3 regions of the Halomonas sp. LC1 genome follow, and region 3 is predicted to be linked to each of the others. Evidence: predicted binding sites of a transcription regulator. Region 3 holds the regulator's gene; each other region holds the start of a gene.
The links. The regulator PhoB, encoded in region 3, activates phosphate uptake and scavenging genes when phosphate is short. The targets are predictions, from matches to a motif close to TGTCATANNNNTGTCANA.
Positions count from the first base shown of each region.

Region 1 (3,275 bases), on a different contig from region 3:
CCAGGCGGGCCTGCTGGTCGAGCTGGATCTTCTGTGTCGGCGTCTCGCCATTCGTCGGTTTGCCGAGCTCGAACTGCCGGGACTGCTGTTTCTCAACGTGATGCCGTTGACCATCGTGGAGCGTGATTTCCGCGAAGGGCTGACGATGAGCTTCATCCAAGAGAGCGGCCTGCCCCCTGAGCGCGTGGTCATCGAGTTGACCGAACACGTGCCGATTCATGACTACGAACTGATGCGTCAAGCGGTGGACCACTACCGCGATATGGGCTTTCAGGTCGCGTTGGATGATTTGGGGGCCGGGCACTCCAGCCTGCGCCACTGGTCAGAGCTGCGGCCCGATTTCGTCAAGCTCGACCGCCACTTCATCTCAGGGATCGACAAAGAGCCTGCCAAACGGGAGTTTTTGCGCTCCATTTTGGACGTGGCGCGCAGTCTCGACTGCCAGCTCATCGCCGAAGGCGTTGAAACGGCCGCTGAACATCTCTGTTTATGGGAGCTAGACAGAGGCCTTGCGCTGCTGCAAGGTTTCTACTTCGCTCGGCCAAGCCTTCAGCCTCCCATGCAGCTCAATACGCTCCTGCCTGCCACGACCCAGCTCAAAAGCCCGGCGGGTCGCACCGCGCACTCCATTTTACGCCCGATCGAGAGCGTCTCGGCGAGCTGTTCGGTACCCACGCTGGCCGAGCGCTTTCGCGGGGACCCGCGGCTGCGCTGCGTGGCGGTGATCGAAGCGGGTGTTCCCGTGGCGGTGGTGCGCCGCAATGCCTTCCTCACGCTGTTCACCAACCAGTACAGCCACGCGCTGTACGCTAAGCGCTGCGTGCTGGAGATCGCCGATCCTAAAATGATCGTGGCGGATGCGGATCTCTCCCTAGAAGCGCTGAGCCAGCAGCTCACCGACAGCCGCGACATCGAACAGGAGGATTTCGTCATCGTCGATGGCGAGGGGCAGTACCTGGGGATGGGCAATATCGTCGATCTGCTGCGTGAGATTACCGCGATTCAAGTGCGCCAAGCGCGCCACGCCAATCCACTCACCGGGCTGCCCGGCAATATTCTGATCAACGAAACCTTGGCTTCGTATTTATCCCAAGGCAGCGGCTTCGCGGCGGCCTACGTGGATTTGGATAACTTCAAGGCGTTTAACGACGCCTACGGCTATGCCCGCGGCGACCACGTGATCATCTCACTGTCCCGATTGCTGCAGGCGCAGGTGGAGAGTGCCGGCGGCTTTATCGGCCATATCGGCGGCGACGATTTCATGATGTTACTGCCGCTGGAACACTGGGAAAGCGTCTGCCAGCAGATTCTCCACTCTTTCGAAGTGATGGCGCCTGGCTTTTACGAGGAGAGTGACCGTCTTCAGGGGGGGATCTCCATCGAAAGCCGCCAGGGCGGCGTGACATTCTTCCCCTTCGTCAGTGTCTCGATTGCCGTCAAGCCGATTACCGACCCCGCTCCCTGCAAGGCGCTGGATATCGCTGCGCAGCTCTCGGAGCTGAAGCATCAGGCCAAGAAAATCGCCGGCAACAGCCTGTTCGTGGAGCGGCGCGGCTGCTGCGTGGGCGGCGACTGTTAGTCGTCACGGATTCGTCACCTAGGCGTCATGAGAGTGTCCCGAGGCTGTCACATCGGATCGCCACTATGGCGTTAACACTTCTTAACTCGCTTAGGTGATGCATGCATACTCTCTCTATCTCTCGTACGCTGTTGAGCGCCGCCGTTGCGGGCGCGTTTGCACTGGCAGCGGTCACTGCCTCTGCTGATCTCTCTTCGCGCTACATGGACAACGACGGCGACATGATCGCCGACGTGCCCAGCGATGAGTCGCAGTGGGTCAATCCGGATACGCTGGTATTTGCTTACACGCCGGTTGAAGATCCGGCCGTGTATGCCGACGTTTGGGCCGATTTTCTGGATCACCTGAGCGACGCTACCGGTAAAAACGTCCAGTTCTTCCCGGTGCAGTCCAACGCTGCCCAGCAGGAAGCGCTGCGAGCCGGTCGCCTCCACGTGGCGGGCTTCAACACGGGCGGTGTGCCGGTGGCAGTCAACTGCGGTGGCTTCCGCCCCTTCGCCATGATGGCGGCGGAAGACGGCAGTTTCGGCTACGAGATGGAAATCATCACCTACCCCGATAGCGGTATCGAGTCGGTGGAAGACTTAGCCGGTCGTCAGCTGGCGTTTACCTCCGAAACGTCCAACTCCGGTTTCCGCGCGCCTTCCGCGCTGCTGCGCTCCGAGTACGGCCTGGAAGCGGGTGAAGATTTCGAGACAGCTTTCTCTGGCTCTCACGACAACTCCATCCTGGGCGTAGTGAACAAAGATTACGACGCCGCCGCCATTGCCAACTCCGTGGCCAAGCGCATGCTGTCACGCGATGTGGTGAGCGAAGGCGATTACAACGTCATCTACACCTCGGAAACCTTCCCCACCACGGCCTATGGTCTGGCGCACAACCTGAGCCCGGAGCTTGCCGAGCAGATTCAGGATGCGTTCTTCAGCTACGACTGGGAAGGCACACCGCTGGAAGCCGAGTTTGCCAACTCCGGTGAAGCTCAGTTCATTCCGATCACCTATCAAGAGAACTGGTCAGTGATCCGTACCATCGCCGATGCTAACGGTGTGACGTACGACTGCGACTAATCCATCGGTCGTTCCATGATTTTCTCGGCCAGGAGGGCGACCTCCTGGCCGAGCCGCTATGTAGCCATTAGAGACGTGCTTGTGAACGCAAGCACGGACGCATAAGAGATTGAGGCATCCTCCATGTTGACACTCACCGGCGTTGGCAAGCGTTACCCGACCGGCGACCGCGCGCTGACCGATATCCAGCTCTCGCTGCCGAAAGGGCAGGTTATGGCACTTATTGGCCCGTCTGGCGCGGGAAAGAGCACGTTGATCCGCTGCGTGAATCGTCTGGTAGAGCCCACCCAAGGCAGCATTCGATTGGAAGACGTGGAGCTGACGAAACTCTCAGGCAGCCGCCTGCGTCATGCTCGCCGCTCCATGGGGATGATTTTCCAAGAGTACGCCCTGGTGGACCGCCTGAGCGTGATGGAGAACGTGCTCTCTGGCCAGCTGGGCTATGTTGGTTTCTGGCGCAGTTTTTTACGCCGCTACCCGCAGGAAGCCGTGGCAGAAGCGTTTCGCTTGCTTGAGCGTGTAGGCCTGCCCCACGCGATCGATAAGCGCGCCGATGCGCTCTCCGGTGGCCAGCGTCAGCGGGTGGGCATTGCCCGGGCGCTGCTACAAAGCCCCAAACTGCTGCTGGT
Region 1 covers NZ_JASSPG010000008.1:188,690-191,964, forward strand. The annotation lists gene QIT27_RS14385 (bifunctional diguanylate cyclase/phosphodiesterase) at 1-1,579, shown strand, start outside; gene phnD (phosphate/phosphite/phosphonate ABC transporter substrate-binding protein) at 1,681-2,646, shown strand; gene phnC (phosphonate ABC transporter ATP-binding protein) at 2,770-3,275, shown strand, end outside.
Region 1: a site for PhoB is predicted at 1,614-1,631, ahead of phnD (phosphate/phosphite/phosphonate ABC transporter substrate-binding protein). Genes of this name have one in related genera too.

Region 2 (3,275 bases), on a different contig from region 3:
GATTTTTTGGCGTAGCGTGCGCAAACGCGGTTTGGAAAGCTGCGAAAGCGATTCGTTGAAAATGCGAATATCGCCCTGATCGTGAGGGGCTAAGCCGTTGATACAGCGCATCAGCGTGGATTTACCACAGCCGTTAGCCCCCAGCAAAATGACACACTCCCCTTTGGGGATGCTGAGCGTTAGCCCACGCAGGACATGTAAGCTGCCGTAATGTTTGTGAACATTAGCAATATCGATGGCATTCATACAAAAACCTCCTGCGCGGATGCCAGGAGGGAGAGTGAAACAACAGACATGAGAGACCTACCGTGTCTTGGTACTAACAGAGCCTTCGCTCGTTCAACGCACGTCCCTGTGCGATCACGATAAAGGGAACGGTGGAAAACGAATTAAAGGGCTATGCCCGCCGCTTCGTAGGCCTGACGCACGACATCGTAATCTTCATTGGTGCGGTCAAAGCCCAGCGAGGAGTCGCGGTTCAAAAACTTATCTTCGTTGCGGTCGGTGGCAATCAGCGCGTTCCACAGGGTGTCGCGGTTCTCTTCCAGGGTGCTGCGTAGCGCTGTTTTACAAGCGTCGTCTAGCGAGCCGCGCATCACCACCGGGTCACCGGGTAAAACATCGCTGGTGGCAATCACACGGTATTCGCCGTCCGGGTCCATCGCCTGGATCTCTTCGATATCGCGGTTACCGCCACCCATGGCATCCACATCGCCGTTAACCAGCGCGGCGATACGGGCATCGCCCGCCATAATGATCTCAAGGTCGCGATCAATATCCAGGCCCGCATCAACCAGCATTTGGCTTGGGAAAATATGGCCGCTGGTGGAGCCCACATCTTTCAAAGCAACGCGATGGCCTGCCAGGTCTTCCAGCGACTGAATATCGCTATCGGCGGGAACATAAAAGCTGCTGCCGTAGTGGGGGCGCTCAATCGCAAACAGAATTTCAATATCGCTTTCGCGGTCGAACAGGACGAACTCAGACGGCCCCGCAAACACAAGGTCCACGTCATCATACTGCAGCGCGGTGCCTGCCGCCGTGCGGTTGCTCAGGCTAAACATCTCAAGCGTGAGGCCGGTGGTCTCTTCAAACGCTTCAGCAAAGGGGCCAAACGCCTCTTCGAGTGGGCCCATGCCCTCGATACCCGTATCGGCCATGCGGATAGGGTTAGGGCAAACGTTGCTGAGATCGCTATTGGCTTGGGCTGTGGAGACCGTGAAAGTGGTGGCCGCTACCGCCAGTGCTATTAGAGTTTTCATCATGGAGCGTTTCCTGAAACGTTGAAGGTGCTGCCTGGCGAATGGAAACAAGCAGCAGGTTAAAGTGTGTTTCAGGTTGTCAGCCCTCTGTGACATTCGAGTGTCGTCCATATGACGTTATGATCACGTGACGATGACAGGCTGCTGGTAAGGAAGCCGCTACGCCTCAGGCGAGTCTCTCCCAAGGCGTAGAGGTTAGTGCGAGGTACGTTTACCAGTGGTGCTGTTGAACGGGTGAAGTGCATCGCTGGTGACGTACACCTGCAGCGTTTCACCTTCGCTGACCGGCGGCTGGCCTGCGGTACGCACCACCGTGGGTTGGTCGCTGCCTGCCAAGTTCAGGTAAAGATGGCTCTCTGCCCCGGCGGCTTCAAACAGCATCAAGGTAGCGTTCAGCGTTATATAGGGCGCGGCTGGCGGGGCGAGCAGCATATCGTCCGGGCGGATGCCGACGGTATCAGTCTCTTTCGGCAACTGACTCAGCACGCCCTGGGTATCCTGCTGAGCAAGATAATCCAGCGGCAGCATGTTCATGGCCGGGGAGCCAATAAACTCCGCTACAAACATGGTAGCTGGGCGGGCGTAGATCTCCATCGGGGTGCCTACCTGCTCGATTTGCCCGGCATTCAGCACCACGAGCCGGTCGCCCAGCGTCATCGCTTCGAGCTGGTCGTGGGTCACGTAGAGGCTGGTGGTTTTTAACCGCCGCTGAAGCTGCTTGATCTCGACACGCATCTGCACGCGCAGCTTGGCATCCAGGTTAGAGAGTGGCTCGTCGAACAGAAACGCAGCGGGCTCGCGTACTAACGCACGGCCCATCGCCACCCGCTGGCGCTGGCCGCCGGAGAGCTTGCGCGGTTTGCGCTCCAAAAAGTCCTCAATCTCCAGCATCTTAGCCGCCGTGCGCACCCGCTGGTCGATGTCGTCTTTCTTGAAGCCGCGATTCTTCAGGCCATATGCCAAGTTGTTGTACACCGTCATATGCGGGTAGAGGGCGTAGTTTTGGAACACCATGGCGATATCCCGCTCGGCGGGCTCTAGCTGGTTCACTACACGCTCGCCGATTTTCAGGGTGCCCTCGGTGATGGTCTCCAGACCTGCCACCATGCGCAGCAAGGTGGATTTACCGCAGCCGGAAGGCCCGACCAGCACCACAAACTCGCCGTCCTGAATGTGTAAATCGACCCCTTTGACCGCTGTTACGTTGCCCGCGTAGGTTTTTTTTAGCCCTTCCAAGGTAATGCTGGCCATGGTTATTTCTCCGTCTCGGTCAGGCCTTTCACAAACAGGCGTTGCATAAACAGAATCACTAATACCGGTGGCAGAGCCGCCATCACCACGGCGGCCATAATGAGGTGCCACTGGGGGTTCTCTTCAGAGGTCATGCGCTGAATGCCCATCACAATGGTGTAGTAGTCCGGGTCGGTGGTGATCAACAGCGGCCACAGATACTGGTTCCAGCCGTAAATAAACATGATCACGAACAGCGCGGCGATATTGGTGATGGAGAGCGGCATCAAAATGTCTTTGAAGAATTTCAGCGGGCCTGCGCCATCCACCCGGGCCGCTTCCAGCATCTCTTCGGGGATGGTCATAAAAAACTGCCGAAACAGAAACGTCGCGGTGGCGGAAGCAATGAGCGGTATCGATAGCCCGGCAAAGCTATTGAGCATGTTGAGATCCGCGACCACCTGGAAGGTAGGAATAATGCGTACCTCCACCGGCAGCATCAGGGTAAGAAAGATGAGCCAGAAGAAGAACATCCGAAAGCGGAAGCGGAAGTACACAATCGCAAAGGCGGAGAGCAGCGAGATCGACAGCTTACCCACGGTAATCGCCATGGCCATGATAAAGCTGTTCCATAGCATGGTGCCGGCAGGCGGTGCGCCCGCGTTAGACACACCGGATTGCCACATGCGGGTAAAGTTTTCTATGCCGTGGGCACCGGGCAGCATCGGCAGCGTGCCGCGCAGCAGGTCGCCCGGCGCTTGGGTCGAGGCCACCAGCGCCACG
Region 2 covers NZ_JASSPG010000008.1:157,565-160,839, forward strand. The annotation lists gene phnC (phosphonate ABC transporter ATP-binding protein) at 1-246, opposite strand, end outside; gene phnD (phosphate/phosphite/phosphonate ABC transporter substrate-binding protein) at 390-1,265, opposite strand; gene QIT27_RS14250 (sn-glycerol-3-phosphate import ATP-binding protein UgpC) at 1,458-2,513, opposite strand; gene ugpE (sn-glycerol-3-phosphate ABC transporter permease UgpE) at 2,516-3,275, opposite strand, start outside.
Region 2: a site for PhoB is predicted at 1,340-1,357, ahead of phnD (phosphate/phosphite/phosphonate ABC transporter substrate-binding protein). Genes of this name have one in related genera too.

Region 3 (3,275 bases):
GCCTCCACCGATTCATTGACCGCTCGCCTGATGGTTGCCGGTGAGCCGGGCGCTTTTCGGGTGCGCTTGCTGCGCCAAACCATCGGCTTGCCCCAGCGCGATGAAGCCCTGGCGCTTGGCATCGCGCCGCGCCGTTACGCGTGGCTGCGCGAGGTGGCGCTGTGTATCGATGAAACGCCGTGGGTTGTAGCGCGTTCGGTGGCCCCGCTTCACCAGCTACAAGGCAAAGGGTTAGGCAAGTTGGGTGAGCGCTCGCTAGGCAGCTGGTTGTTTCAGCAGCCCGACTTGGTGCGCGGCCCGCTAGAAGCGACGGCGACGCGGCCGCGCTTTATCCGCTCGCAGCCAGGGCTGGCGGCCCAGAGCTTATGGGGGCGGCGCTCGGTCTTTGAGCACGGTGGGCTTTCGTTACTCGTGCAAGAGTATTTTTTATCCACCATGGCAGATGCACTGGGCCTGCCGTCGCGCTAGGCTAACGCAGCGACTTTTTCGACGAGGTAAGCATGAGCATGGACCGTTCTCTATTGCGCCCGACCGGGTGGGCCCGCTTGACCGATTTCTTACAGCTAATGCGTTTGGACCGACCCATCGGCACCTGGCTGTTGATGTGGCCAACGCTATGGGCGCTGTGGGTCGCCTCCGAGGGCGTGCCGGGCCGCGATGTGCTGCTGATTTTTATCGCTGGGGTATATGTGATGCGCGCCGCAGGCTGCGTGGTGAACGACTACGCCGACCGCCACTTTGATGGTCATGTTAAGCGCACCAAGCAGAGGCCTTTAGCAACGGGGCGGATTAGCGAAACCGAAGCGCAACTGCTGTTTGTGGCGTTGGTGGCCGCCGCCTTTATTTTAGTACTGCTGACCAACTGGTTTACCGTGCTGCTTTCGCTTGGGGGTGTGCTGCTGGCCTCCATTTATCCGTTCATGAAGCGTTACACCCATTTTCCCCAGGTGGTGCTCGGGGCGGCGTTCTCCTGGTCGATCCCGATGGCGTTTGGTGCCGTGCTTGGTGAGGTGCCGTTAGACGCGTGGATACTGTTCAGTGCCAACGTGCTCTGGACGGTCGCGTATGACACCCAGTACGCCATGGTGGATCGCGGCGATGATCTCAAAATTGGCATTAAGTCCACCGCGGTGCTGTTTGGCAGTGCCGACCGTTTCATCATTGGCCTGCTGCAGTTGGCGACGCTGGCTCTGCTTACCTGGGTAGGTATACGGGTTGGGTTAGGCGGTTTCTTCTGGCTGGGTTTGGCAGGCATGGCCGCAACGTTTGCCCATCAGCAGCGGTTAATTTTTCACTGTGACCGCGACCGCTGCTTCCAGGCGTTTCTGAACAATCACTGGTCCGGGCTTTTGGTTTTTGCTGGCATCGCGCTTAGCGGGTGGCCGGTGACTGGCTAATTATGCTGGGTGTCATAGAATTGTCATTAAGTCATGGTGTTATCGTCACAGACATGTCATTGAACTGTTTTCGCATAGATGAGCTTTCTTAGAACACCGTGAGGCCCTGGAATGACCGCCAAGACCGTACTGATCGTCGATGATGAGGCGCCCATTCGCGAGATGATCGCTGTGGCGCTGGAAATGGCTGACTATCGCGTGCTTGAAGCGGACAACGCCCAGGATGCTCATGCGATGGTGGTCGATCACCAGCCCGACCTGCTGCTGCTGGACTGGATGATGCCGGGCACCAGCGGCATCGAGTTGGCCCGTCGTCTCAAGCGTGAAGAGGCCACGGCCGAGCTGCCGATCATCATGCTGACCGCCAAGGGCGAAGAGGACAATAAGATTCAGGGTCTGGAAGCGGGCGCGGATGACTACATCACCAAGCCGTTTTCGCCCCGTGAATTGGTGGCGCGCCTGAAAGCCGTGCTGCGCCGAGCGACCCCGCGTGGTGTGGAAGACCCCATCGAAATCAATGGCCTGCTGTTAGATCCGGTGAGCCATCGTGTGAGCGCGTACGGCAAGGCCCTGGAGATGGGTCCTACCGAGTACCGCTTACTGCAGTTTTTCATGACCCACCAAGAGCGTGCCTATACCCGTAGCCAGTTACTCGATCAGGTGTGGGGCGGCAACGTATACGTCGAAGAGCGCACGGTGGACGTGCATATTCGCCGGTTGCGCAAAGCGCTGGGTGAAGCGCACCAGAATCTGATTCAAACAGTGCGGGGCACTGGATATCGTTTCTCTGCTCGGGTGTAATCGTGCGCCTGTGGAGCCGTGAACTGTGGCGAATCATCTGGCTGGCTTTCCTAGGGATGTGCCTGGGATGGCTGCTGGGCTACCCCGGTTTCGGCTTGGCGGCAGGTCTGACGCTCTGTTTAGTCTATCAACTCCGTCAGCTTAGAGCCCTGTTCAAATGGCTTACGCTGAACCCCCACGATGAGCCACCTGCGGCCACTGGCATGTGGGGCGAACTCTTCGATCGCCTTTATCGTTACCAAAAAAGCCAGCGCATAACGCAAAGCCGCTTGCGAGCCACCCTCGCGCGTATTCAAGAGTCCTCGGAGGCGATGCGTGATAGCGTCGTGATGCTGGATCGCCACGGAGATTTAGAGTGGTGGAACAGTGCCGCCACCGACATGCTCGGCCTGCAAACGGCCCATGACCGCGGTCAGCACATTACCAACTTGCTGCGTGACCCGCGTTTTATCAGCTACTTCAATGCCCGTGAATATAGCGAGCCGCTGACCCTCACCTCGCCCATCGACGAGCGACGCATTTTACAGTATCAAATCACGCTCTATGGTGATGACGAGCGCTTGGTCATGGCCCGGGACATTACGCGCCTGCATCGCCTGGAACAGATGCGCCGCGACTTCGTGGCCAACGTGTCTCACGAGCTGCGCACACCACTGACCGTCCTTTCGGGCTACCTGGAAACGTACGGCGATTTGAAAGAGCTATTGCCGCCTCGATTGGGCAAAGGTATCGGTCAGATGGAAGAGCAGACCAAGCGCATGCAGAACTTGGTCAACGACCTGCTACTACTCTCTCGGCTCGAAATCGACCGAGGGGGAGAAGATCACCAGCCGCTTGCCGTAGGGCCGATGCTAGAGAGTATTCGCCGCGATGCGCTGGCGCTGTCTCACCAGCAACACAGCGTGCAGGTCGTGCTCGATTGCGAAGCGCGCCTAGTCGGCAGCGAGCAGGAGCTGCGCAGTGCGATCTCCAACTTGGCGTTCAACGCGGTGCGCTACACGCCAGCGGGAAGCCAGATCACCCTCCGCTGGGCGGCGCTGCCCAATGGCAGTGCCTGCATCGAAGTGGACGACGACG
Region 3 covers NZ_JASSPG010000007.1:143,526-146,800, reverse strand. The annotation lists gene QIT27_RS12715 (chorismate--pyruvate lyase family protein) at 1-468, shown strand, start outside; gene ubiA (4-hydroxybenzoate octaprenyltransferase) at 507-1,397, shown strand; gene phoB (phosphate regulon transcriptional regulator PhoB) at 1,509-2,198, shown strand; gene phoR (phosphate regulon sensor histidine kinase PhoR) at 2,201-3,275, shown strand, end outside.